One region of the Vibrio rhizosphaerae genome, then DNA from elsewhere that is predicted to be linked to it. Evidence: riboswitches for the same ligand, from Rfam matches in the RefSeq annotation. Region 1 holds a riboswitch; the other holds the start of a gene.
What was found. A riboswitch is a leader RNA that binds a small molecule or an ion and turns the genes downstream of it on or off. The one in region 1 is predicted to bind cobalamin.
Positions count from the first base shown of each region.

Region 2: linked by a shared signal. The riboswitch ahead of OCV37_RS14305 (TonB-dependent receptor domain-containing protein) and the one ahead of OCV37_RS18780 (cobalt-precorrin-8 methylmutase) in region 1 are both predicted to bind cobalamin.

Region 1 covers NZ_AP024904.1:827,647-833,882, reverse strand. The annotation lists gene OCV37_RS18795 (starch-binding protein) at 1-297, opposite strand, end outside; gene OCV37_RS18790 (histidine phosphatase family protein) at 696-1,304, shown strand; gene cobA (uroporphyrinogen-III C-methyltransferase) at 1,321-2,097, opposite strand; cobalamin riboswitch at 2,450-2,620, shown strand; gene OCV37_RS18780 (cobalt-precorrin-8 methylmutase) at 2,779-3,456, shown strand; gene cbiD (cobalt-precorrin-5B (C(1))-methyltransferase CbiD) at 3,456-4,592, shown strand; gene OCV37_RS18770 (cobalt-precorrin-7 (C(5))-methyltransferase) at 4,589-5,206, shown strand; gene OCV37_RS18765 (decarboxylating cobalt-precorrin-6B (C(15))-methyltransferase) at 5,251-5,826, shown strand; gene OCV37_RS18760 (cobalt-precorrin-4 methyltransferase) at 5,823-6,236, shown strand, end outside.
Region 2 covers NZ_AP024903.1:3,291,115-3,297,350, forward strand. The annotation lists rRNA gene OCV37_RS14290 (16S ribosomal RNA) at 1-455, opposite strand, end outside; gene OCV37_RS14295 (RNA recognition motif domain-containing protein) at 1,051-1,503, shown strand; gene murI (glutamate racemase) at 1,442-2,263, opposite strand; gene OCV37_RS14305 (TonB-dependent receptor domain-containing protein) at 2,378-4,216, opposite strand; cobalamin riboswitch at 4,257-4,479, opposite strand; gene trmA (tRNA (uridine(54)-C5)-methyltransferase TrmA) at 4,643-5,752, shown strand; gene OCV37_RS14315 (hypothetical protein) at 5,919-6,116, opposite strand.

The DNA.
Region 1 (6,236 bases):
GCGACTGACCATATCTTTGAACTGCTCGCGGTTACCACTGCGGTTATCAAACTGGTAACTCACGGGCTGATAGCGAGACCACCATGCCGCTTTATCGATGCTTTTCTGAGGCGGCGAAATCTGGACGGCCGCAAACCCTTTCGGCCCCAGAAAGTCTTCGCACTCGGTCGCAATGTCAGACCAATGCCATTCAAATAAATGAACAAAAGCGGTTTTAGGTGCATCTTGTGCATAGGCGGGAGAGAGCCCCCACAGGCAGCCGCATAGCATGATTCCGGTCGATAATTTGTTGTTCATATTCTCATCCTAACCATTTCAGTTTGTATTTATTGTTTCGTGAACATGTTTCGTCAACATGCCTCGCAATCGTTTGAAAATTCACGGGGCGACACATCAACACGCATTAGCATAGAAACAAATCATGGCGGAGTGCTCCTCCACCTGTTCAAATGACCGGGAGGAATGCGGCAGGCGTAGAATGGTATGATCCGTCTGTTCTGTGCGAATCGTCACCGAATTAGGGATGAGAATCATGCAACCGGATGAAATATTCATCCGAACTATTGAACTGATCACAAATTCATTTCAGGAAGGTTGGTTGTTGCAACAATAGCTGCGCTGTTCCATTCTGAAAATCGAGTGTACTTTTTGCAGAAATTGCTATGCTGGGATCCTCGGAGATTCAAGGAAACCAGATGATTCACTTATATTTGCTGCGACACGGGAAAACCGAAGGCAAACCGGCGCTGAACGGACATACGGATGCCCGTGTCGATGAAGTGACCCAACAAACGATGGCACGGGCTTTACTGAGCCAGTATCCGTTTCAGACCATCTATAGCTCGCCGTTATCACGTTGCCGCGATTTGGCAGAACAATTAACGGCATTGAATCCGGCCCTGAATTTAACGGTAGATGAACGGTTCAAAGAGCAGCATTTCGGTCGGTTTGACGGGGTGCCGTTTGATGCGTTGCAAGACGAATGGGAGACCTTAGAACAGTTCTGGGCGGATCCGGCGCATGCCCCTTTGCCGGAGGCTGAACCATTGGCCCACGGCGTGGCTCGAGTGACTGAAGCGTGGGAAGCCCTGCTTGAACAGTGCCAGCATGATACTTTGATCATTGCCCATGGCGGGCCGATTCGCTACATACTGGCGCATGTACTCGGGCTGGACTGGCGCAACCCGCAGTGGTACACCGGGCTGGCGATTCCGAACCAGAGTGTGACGCATCTCACCCTCAACCGCTATCAGGGACAGGCCTATCTGACCGTGAACAGCATCGCATGTCCGCTAACGGTATGAAGAGGGCGGCTTCCCCTTATTCTATCAACTCAGCCAGCTCGCTGATGTGGCGACAAGTCGCCTGAAACGAAAGCGTGGCATGTTTTGCCGCAACACCGCCAATCACAATCAATGCGGGAGATTTGATCTGAGCTTCTTCTACACGCTGGGCAATATTGGCAACAGTGCCGGTGACCACTTGCTGATTGTCCCGGCTGGCATAACGAACCACAGCCGCCGGGGTACTGAGCGGTTTACCGCCATCCATCAGCCGTTGACAGATGTGTTTGATTTGGCTCATGCCCATCAGAATCACCAGCGTCCCGTCCAGTCTGGAAAACTGTGTCCAGTCGAGCGGATCTTTGCCCTGTTGCAAATGGCCGGTGACCACATGAAAAGACGACGCACAATCACGATGCGTGACCGGAATCCCGGCATAGGCGAGTCCGCCAATCGCTGAACTGATGCCGGGAATGACTTCAAACGCAATATCGAATGCTGCCAGTGCTTCGGCTTCTTCGCCGCCGCGACCGAACACATAAGGATCGCCGCCTTTCAAACGCACCACATTGTGGCCCTGCAACGCAAACTGGATCAGGCAGTCGTTGATATCATCCTGAGGAATGGGATGATAATGAGGCAATTTGCCGACATTAACCATTTTGCAGTGGGATGGCGCTTCCTGCAAAATCTCATCACTGACCAGACGGTCATAGACGATCACTTCGGCCTGACGAATGCAGTAAAGTGCTTTCACGGTCAGCAATGTCGGATCGCCCGGCCCGGCGCCCACCAACCATACTTTGCCTTTCATCGTTTTACCTCATATTCATTGGTCGGAGTGACCGTTACGCTTATTAAACGTTCGTTTATTGAACTTTTCGTTTATTGAACACTGCCCGTCAGAAAAGATCGTTGATCCAGACAGGGGTTTATCGGCTACAGATGAATATTTTTGGGCGAAGGGAAATCGATCTGTGAACAATCGGCACTACTGCGATTATGTGACGATACATTGATGATTATCAATGCAATCTGAGCCTGTTCTGTCAGTGTGTTCATACGAATAAATATCATTGCTTTGATGATGATTTGATATTCAGCCCCTGGAAAATACAGCGCGAAAGTGCTGGCTGTCAGGGCTTGCCGCCTGTGTTCGACTCGCATGGTTCATGCGATGTGGCGGTGATTGGGATATCAAATCGGAAGTGAGGTGCAATTCCTCCACAGCCCCCGCTGCTGTAATGCTGACGACCTGATCAAACCACTGTGTAAACGGGAAGGGATCAGGAAGGTTGACGCTAAGTCAGAAGACGAGTCGAAGCAATGCCGTAACTCCTTCGGTGGGAAGCGAGTAAGGTGCAGTCTTCAAATCGTCGATTTGAAGACAGTTGCTTCATACCCGCAATTCACCCGTAAAACGAACTTGGTTCAACCCGTCTTGGTGCAATAAGACTGGGTTCAACGGTTCTTAGTTAAGAGTGATTGATGGTTTATGAAAGCGAACGCCAACTCAGGTCAGACAACAAGTCAGCCCCCGCAACCTTTTATTCAACAGCCGCAGCAAATTGAAGCGACCAGTTTCGAGATCATTGATCAGATCATTGAAACCGATTTTCCGGCCTATCGTTTTCATCATCCGCTTGAGAAAAAAATCATGACCCGGGCGATTCACACGACCGCCGATTTTGACTGGCTGGAGATACTGAAATTTTCCCCTACGGTGTTGACGGATTTACCGGGTCAGATTGCCGCCGGATGTGTGTTTTATACCGACACGACCATGGTGCTGGCCGGGATGAATAAATCCCTGTTACGTCAGTTTGGCTGTGAGGTGCGTTGCTATATTGCCGACCCGGATGTGGCAGCGACGGCCAAGGCACAAGGTAAAACCCGTTCGATGGTCGCAGTTGACAAGGCATTGGCGGAAACTGAAAACGCGGTGTTTGTGTTCGGTAATGCCCCGACCGCACTGTTTCAGCTGCTGCAGAGTGCCGGTGCAAACCGGCCTGTGACCATCGGTGTCCCGGTAGGCTTTGTCGGCGCGGCTGAATCGAAACAAGCCCTGTACGACAGCGATTTTCCTTTCATTACAGCCCTCGGACGCAAAGGCGGCAGCAATGTCGCTGCCGCGATTGTCAATGCGGTGTTGTATCACATGCAGGAGGCGTGATGACCGAACCTGCACTTCAGGATCTTATCTGGCACCGTGGGAAAGCTTATCGCAAGGGCTATACCACCGGCTCGTGTGCGACCGCGGCAGCGAAAGTGGCAGCGCTGATGTTGCTGCGTCAGCAACTGATTCATCAAGTCTCTATTGTGACACCTTCCGGTGTGTCTCTGCATCTGAGCGTGGAACAAGCCTCTGTTGCCGAGTCCGAAGCGGTTGCCGCGATTCGCAAAGATGGCGGGGATGATGTCGATGCCACCCACGGGATGTTGATCTTCGCCCGGGTGAGCCGCCATCCCGGAACCGCGATTGAGATTATCGGCGGGGCAGGTATCGGCACCGTGACACGGCAAGGGGTTGGTTTACCGGTCGGCAGTGCGGCAATCAATAAAACCCCGCGGCATACCATTGAACAGGCGGTTCGTGAGGTCATCGGGCCGAATCAAGGCGTAACGGTCGAGATTTTCGCCCCGGAAGGGATTGAGCGAGCCCGGCAAACCTACAATGCCAAGCTGGGGATTGAAAACGGGATTTCGATCATCGGCACTACCGGGATTGTGACGCCGATGTCTGAAGAGAGCTGGAAACGTTCGTTAGCCATTGCGCTGGAGCAGAAAAAAGCACAGGGACACCGCCGGGTCATTTTGGTCCCGGGCAATCATGGCGAGCGGTTCGTGCGTCAGCAACTGCATCTGAATCATGAAATGGTCGTGACCATGAGTAATTTTGTCGGCTACATGCTGCAAGAGGCCAATCGTCTCGAATTTGAACAAGTTTTGCTGGTCGGGCATATCGGCAAACTGATTAAGATTGCCGCCGGTGTTTTTCATACCCATTCGCATATTGCCGATGCCCGGATGGAAACGCTGGTCACTCATCTGGCGTTGCTGGGGGCACCGAATGCTTTGTTGCAACAGGTTTATGCCTGTCCGACCACCGAAGAAGCGCTGGCATTGATTGAACAGGATGGCTATCAGGCGGTGTATACCGCGCTGGCGCAGCGGATCTGCACGCGGATCGCAGACATGCTGCGCTATGCCAGTCATCCGTTGAAGTGTGATGTGGTGCTGTTTTCTTATGACCATCAGATCTTAGGCTCGCAGCGACCGATTGATGCCATTCTGGAGGATTACCAATGATTTATGTCGTCGGCACCGGCCCCGGGCGGGAGGACATGTTAACGCTTGCGGCACGTCAGTTGATTACACGGGCTGAGGTGTTGGTCGGCTGGCCGAGATTATTGCGCCTATTCCCTGATTTTCAGGGGGAGCGGATAGCGATGTCGGGCAGTATCGACGCCATGATGCAATCTCTGGCGGCACTTGCTTCGCGTCAGGTCGTGGTGCTCGCTTCTGGGGATCCGATGTTATTTGGGATCGGCAAACGGATCTGCCAGCATTTTTCGCCCGATGAAAGGCAAGTCGTCCCCGGGATCAGTTCGATTCAGATGCTGTTTGCTGAAATCGGCATGGATATGAACGATCTCTACATCACCAGCAGTCATGGTCAGTCACCGGATTTTGACTTTCTGTTCGCACACGACAAAGTTGCGTTAGTGACCGACCAATATCTCGGGCCGTATCGCATCGCGCAGCAAGCGCTGGTCCGCCAGCTGAAACGGACATTCATTATTGGTGAAAATCTGGGTTATGCCGACCAGCGGATTTCGATGTTGCAGGCAGCGCAGGTGCAGCGGAACTATGACATGAATGTGCTCGTTGTTCTCAATGAATCCCCTGAACGCATGTTCTGAACAAAAACAGGTTGAATCAAAGTGACTGAATGTAAGAGGAAACGATGAAAGATAGTCAATTTCTAAGGGCCGATAAAGTACCGATGACCAAGCAGGAAGTCCGTGCTGTGGTGTTGGATCGTTTAGCACTCGGTCAGGCGCAGCGGTTTGTCGATGTCGGTGCCGGAACCGGAAGTGTTGCTATTGAAGCGGCGCTGCGTTTTCCTCAATTGATGGTGACCGCGATTGAAAAGCATAGCCATGCCATTGCAGTTATGCAGCAAAATCTCAGGCACCACGATGTCGGGCGGGTTGCGCTGGTGCAGGCTACGGCGCCTTGTGAACTCCCGATAGTGGCCGATGCGATGTTTATCGGGGGCAGTGGGGGGAATCTCACGGCGATTATTGACTGGGCACTGGCTCATTTGACGGAGCAAGGCCGGTTGGTGATGACATTTATTCTGCAAGGCAATCTGCATCAGGCGTTAGAACACCTCAATCACTGCCCGATCCGGGAGCTGGACTGTACGCAGATCATGGTGTCCCCGCTGACCCCGCTGGGGAGCAGTTACTACTTCAAACCCAATAATCCCACGTTTGTGATTTCGTGTACTAAGTCTACCAAAGGGAGTCAACAATGACCGAGATACCGGACAAAAGTAAAGTCTACTTTGTGGGGGCCGGTCCCGGTGACCCTGAACTGATGACCCTCAAAGGTTATCGTTTGTTGCAGCAGGCGGATGTGGTGATTTATGCCGGTTCACTGATTAATCCGGCGTTGCTCGACTACTGTAAACCGGAAGCCGCATGCCATGATAGTGCGTCCTTACATTTGCAACAGATTATTCAACTGATGGTGGATGGCATTCGCCACAATCAGCTGGTGGTGAGACTGCAAACCGGTGATTTATCTTTGTATGGCTCGGTTCGCGAACAGGGCGAAGAACTTGCAAAACAGCAGATTGGTTTTTGCTGTATTGCCGGGGTGTCTTCTTTTCTCGGTGCGGCGGCGGAACTTGGCGTCGAATACACGGTGCCGGAAGTGTCGCAG
Region 2 (6,236 bases), on a different replicon from region 1:
TCCTTCCTCACTGCTGAAAGTACTTTACAACCCGAAGGCCTTCTTCATACACGCGGCATGGCTGCATCAGGCTTGCGCCCATTGTGCAATATTCCCCACTGCTGCCTCCCGTAGGAGTCTGGACCGTGTCTCAGTTCCAGTGTGGCTGATCATCCTCTCAGACCAGCTAGGGATCGTCGCCTTGGTGAGCCATTACCCCACCAACTAGCTAATCCCACCTGGGCATATCCTGACGCGAGAGGCCCGAAGGTCCCCCTCTTTGGTCCGTAGACATCATGCGGTATTAGCCATCGTTTCCAATGGTTATCCCCCACATCAGGGCAATTTCCCAGGCTTTACTCACCCGTCCGCCGCTCGACGACGAGAAAGCAAGCTTTCTCTCGTTTCCGCTCGACTTGCATGTGTTAGGCCTGCCGCCAGCGTTCAATCTGAGCCATGATCAAACTCTTCAATTAAAGTTTTTGTGACACGATGTGTCGGCTCAATGAATACTGCTTTTTGTCTCTGCTTTAAGAGCAGAAGCAAAAAGTGACATTACATAATGTAATGTTGAATTGACTGTGCTCTTATTGAATGACAGTTGCCTGTATCCAACTTGATTTGGTCACTCGATTCATTGATAAAATCTTTTTGGATATTTATCGACGAGTGCCCACACAGATTGATTGGTCTATATTGTTAAAGAGCATCTAGCGCTTGGCTTGTCGCCTTGGCTAGGGGTGCGTATCTTACGCCTTTCGAAAATCAAGTCAACAGATATTTGCCAACATTTTTTAGGATTTTCTTTTACCTTGAGTTTGCCGTTTTCAGACACTCTCTGTCGGTGAGGCGGCATTATAGGGAACAAATAACTTGTCGCAAGTGATTTCTTTACTTTTTTTTCCGTTTGCTTAAAAAGAAATCAGAAACGTTATAAATAATGTTACAACCTTTGAGGATTATCACAGCAATAGGTTGGAAAAACCCCAGACATAAACGTAAGATTCATCTATCTGTTCCATTTTATTTATGTATTCATCTTTCTTATTAATTGATAAGTAGTATTCCAATATGAATTTAACTAAATCTTTTTTGTGGCTTGCCACATTTGCTGTATTAGGTGTGATTGCACTTTCTCAGCTCGCAATTCCCTCGGTTGTTGCTTTTCTGGTTGGATTGGCAGGGGCAACTCTTGTTTTTATTCTCACTTCACAAAATTCGTCTGCTCAACAAGAATCACAGATGGCGACAACAACATTATATGTCGGCAATCTTCCCTATAAGGCGAATGAGTCGAATGTAAAAAACCTATTTTCAGATTATGGTGAAGTTTTTGCCGTCCGTTTAATGAAAGACAAACGCACAGGCAAGCGACGTGGATTTGGCTTTGTGGTGATGCCCGAAGCTGATGCACAGAAAGCAATTACGAAACTTAATGAGTCCAGCTATATGGAAAGGACGCTTAAAGTTCGGGTTGCGAATGATCCGAAAAACCCTGAATCGGAAAACTCTCAATACGATTAAATCCCCAATCGGATAACACTCGTGTCAGTGCCTCTCCATCAGATGGTGAGGTACTGGCAAATATCCGGGCCGTCTGTGATACATGTCGGCACATTCCCGGAGAAATCAGACTCGCGACCCTTCGTGCAATGGCTTTCCCTGAGTCGACCAATATCACATGCGCCCCCAATACCTGCTGAATTTCATCTCTCAATAGTGGAAAGTGTGTACAACCAAGTACAGCGACATCGATTTTCCCTTGGATCGGTTGAAGAATATTTTTCAGTTCAGATAGATTGACCGGTACACCACGTAACTTGCGTTCAGCCATATCCACTAATGCGGTTGACCCAAGCAGACAGATCTCTTTGTCAGATGAAAAATCCCGAATTAACTCATGAGTGTAAGGCCGTTGAATGGTTGCAGGTGTTGCAATAAGGCCGACACATCGCTGCGCCAAATTACAGGCAGGTTTAATCGCGGGAACCACACCAACAACCGGAATATCTAATATCTTACGTAAGCTAGGCAGAACAATTGTACTGGCGGTATTGCAAGCAATTACCACAATATCTATCGCCATCTTTGTTACGAGCGACGAGACTAAGCTTTCAACTCGGTTGAGTAATTTTTGCTGTGGCAACTCTCCGTACGGATAACCTTCATTATCGAACAAATAGAAATAGTTTTGCTCAGGGAGCAACTGCTGAATCTCGCGATAAACCGAGAGGCCACCGACACCGGAGTCAAAAATTAAGATATTAGAAACTTGTGAGGACACGTTGAACTACATCGAAATACTAAAGATGAAAACGCATGATACGCTTCCCGTCAATTTTGACAATCATGATTTTCAAAAGAGAACAAACCGCCCGAAGGCGGTTTGGCGGCATGACTAGAATTGGTAACCAACTTCAGCAAAAACAGTTCTTTCATTCCCTTTATAATAAGAGTCAGCATAACTGTAATAGCCCGTTTTATAGTCTTCATCGAAAAGATTATCGACTTTAATCCCTATAGATGTTTGACGATTCCACTGATAAGAAACACCGGTATCAACGGTAATATAAGCGCCTAACCATTGACTTGAGTCGACACGGTTACCAACATAATTAGTTGTGACTGTACCGCGCCACTGATTTTGTGAATAAATCATAGCCCAGCTATAGTTATTCTGAGCTCTTTTATCAAGTAAGGCTCCATCGGATGCATCTTTCGTTTTTTTCCACGCAGCACTTAATTTATGCTCAATCGGACCAGTCTCGACCGTCGCACTCAGCTCTAGCCCCTCAATACGAGCTCGGGCAACATTGGAAGGCTTCAATACACTACCCCCCACATTTTTCCAATCGATCATATCCTTCAAGTCTGTTCGGTACACCGATAACTCCCAAGACAGAAGATCATGAAAACCTTTCACCGCTAGCTCTCTTGACTTCGATTCTTCCGGTTTTAAATTTGGCTTACCGCTATCCGGCCAATATAGGTCATTAAAACTTGGTTCTTTATATGCCGTACCAACGTTCCCCAATATTTGCAGTTCATCAGTTATCCAGTAACCAATACCGCCGTTCCATGTTTTATGCTGACCAAAAGTACTGGAGTTATCATAACGGCCACTGATTTCTAGCGTTACATCGTTCATATCAGTAGACGAGGTAACAAACACTGACCGCATATGTTTTTCCGTGTCGTCATAGCTCGCCGAATAACCACCGAGTAAATCAGCTTTATCCTGTGAGTACTCCAACCCGACCTGCAAATGAACTATATTGGCAAACACGCTATTGTTCAGCCAGCTTAATGCATTTTGACGGGTTCTGATGATCTGTTTTGCATCAGAATCATTCGCCAACCCATCCGCGGATTCATTATATCGCGTTGAAATTTGTAACTCTGAGAAGAAATCACCTTGAGAATAGCGAAGTAAGCCGGCCAAAAGCTCAGATTCAGTATCAGACTTTTTCTGTTCAATATTTTTACCAGAAGCATATTCTGAATAATAATCTGCTTTATGAAGGGTCAATTTACCTTGCCAGTGTTCATCAAATTGATGCTGAAGATGGCCAACGAAGGTCTGAGCTTTATACCCATACTCTTCACCATCAGGGGCGGCAGCCAACACTTTGTAACCATCGCTTTTCTCTTGCGATACGATAACTTCACCATGAGTATTGTCATTCAACTGACCGACACTCTTCCATCCCAGCAAACTATGATCCTGTGAACCATAGCCTAAACGGGCCTGATGCTCCGAAGCAAAATCCTTACTTGTCGTAATACTGATGATGCCCCCAATGGCATCGGATCCATAGGCGGCGGCCCGAGGTCCCTTGATAATTTCAATTTTTTCAATTGCAAAAGCTGGGATCAAACCAATTGAAGATCCGCCACTGGTTGATGAATTAATTCGTACGCCGTCAAGAAGCACCAATGTATGTTTAGACCCCGTCCCCCGAAGAAAAATAGAGGTCGCCTGTGCTTTTCCTCCCGAAGAAACGACTTCCACACCAGGTAACGTTCTCAGCACCTCTAATGCACTGTGAGCCTGAAGTGCGGCGATATCTTGCTTTGTGACTGTGATTGTAGACGCTAGAACCGATTTCGCCGGCTGCTCAAACCGATTCGCAGTCACAACCATTGTGTCGGTGTCTGCGTTTAAACTGTCTGCATAAGAATAAAAGGCGCAAGAAAGCTGCGATACCACTGCGATCGCTAAAACTGTTTTTTTCATTTTTATATCCTGAATTCGCGTTAATCTGACCGGGGCTCCTGTTCTCTCCCGGTTGCTGGCAGGTCTTCGGACTTAAGAATATGATTACCTCTGAGATAACCGCCAAAATCTCGACTTCCCACATCCGATGCAGTGTCTCTTGAGATCTTGTCTTCTATTTACCGCTGCGCGTCAGTTCTGGATTTTCACCAGATTCCCTTTTCAACGCCCCATTTGACAAACAGATATTGTCATTTGGGGGTACCAACTGGCACGATAGTATTGGCCTACATAAAGCTTGTCCAGATGATATTCACTCGACTCATGAAGAAAATCCTCCGCGGATCCACGAACAGACTGGACATCATGACGGAATTGAATAAAATCTGCGCTCTTTCATTGTTCGCTCTGTAAAGCGTTTCGTTCTGTAAAAATAAAGGTAATACGATGGCTACTCTTGATGTAAATCCCGCACGCTACCAGAATCAACTGCAAGAGAAAGTCACTCGGCTTACTGAGATGTTTTCTGAATTTCACATGCCAGCACTCGACGTTTTTGAATCACCAGAACAGCATTATCGGATGCGCGCTGAGTTTCGCGTCTGGCATGAAGGCAATGATCTCTATTACATCATGTTCGATCAGCAAACCCGTCAGAAATATCGCGTTGATCAGTTCCCGGCAGCAAGCCAACTGATCAATCAATTGATGCCCGCTTTACTCGAACAGATTCGCGACAACGACATTCTGCGTCACAAACTGTTTCAGGTCGATTTTTTATCGTCGCTCAGCGGAGAAATTCTGGTCTCGCTGCTCTACCATCGCCAGATTGACGAACAGTGGCAGCAAGCTGCGCAAACCTTAAAAGACACCCTGTGCCAACAAGGTTTTAATCTGAACCTCATCGGACGGGCGCGAAAAATAAAGATGGTCTTAGATCGTGATTACGTGATCGAAAAACTATCTGTCCATGGTCAAACCTACACATACCAACAAGTGGAAAATAGTTTTACGCAGCCCAACGGGCGGATTGCCGAGAAAATGCTGGAATGGGCGGTGGATTCCACCCGGGACAGTCAGGGGGACCTGTTGGAACTCTACTGTGGCAATGGGAATTTTTCGCTGGCGCTGGCACAAAATTTCAATCGCGTACTGGCGACAGAACTCGCGAAACCTTCCGTCGATTCGGCGCAATATAACATTGCCGCCAACCAGATCGATAATGTGCAAATCATCCGCATGTCTGCAGAAGAATTTACCCAAGCAATGGAAGGGAAACGAGAATTCCGTCGTTTGAAAGATGCCGGTGTTGAACTCAGTAGTTACCAATGCGAAACGATTTTTGTTGACCCGCCACGTTCCGGTATGGATATCGATACTTGCAAAATGGTGCAGAAATATTCGCGTATTCTTTATATTTCTTGCAACCCGGAAACCCTGAAAGAAAACCTGATGGTTCTGAGTGAGACACATCACGTCACACGTTTTGCGCTATTCGACCAATTCCCCTATACCCACCATATGGAGGCGGGCGTACTGCTGGAGCGAATTGAGTAAAAATTGCAGAGATATTCGTTGTTCAGAAATCGCTTTCGGATGCGATGCGGGAGCAGTCATTACCCCCAAAGAAAATGCCTATCCGGTCAGTTATGATCAGACCGTCACGTTCTATAGCTGGACAAGGATGTGCGGCTGCATCTCATGATTACCGCTCATGATTATCTCAAGCTTGCCCTTTGGAGTCACCGATCATCAGTGATTCCATATTCAGACTGATTGTTGTCTGTAATGCTTCGATAGAACGTAGCAAAGCGGCTCTTTCCTGCTTTTGAGTCGGATAGGCTTCTTGGTGTTTACGGCACTCCATGACCACATTGCACCAGAAAAAAATCTCATCAAGTTTATGTTGAGTACTGTTCATAAGCCACATCTCTAACCAATATTTGATTGTTATCACTTGATCATGCCGCAAAAAAATATAAAAAACAGGTGGTATTTTTTGACAGGTTGCAAATGGAATAGCAACTAGTAGTATACTCTT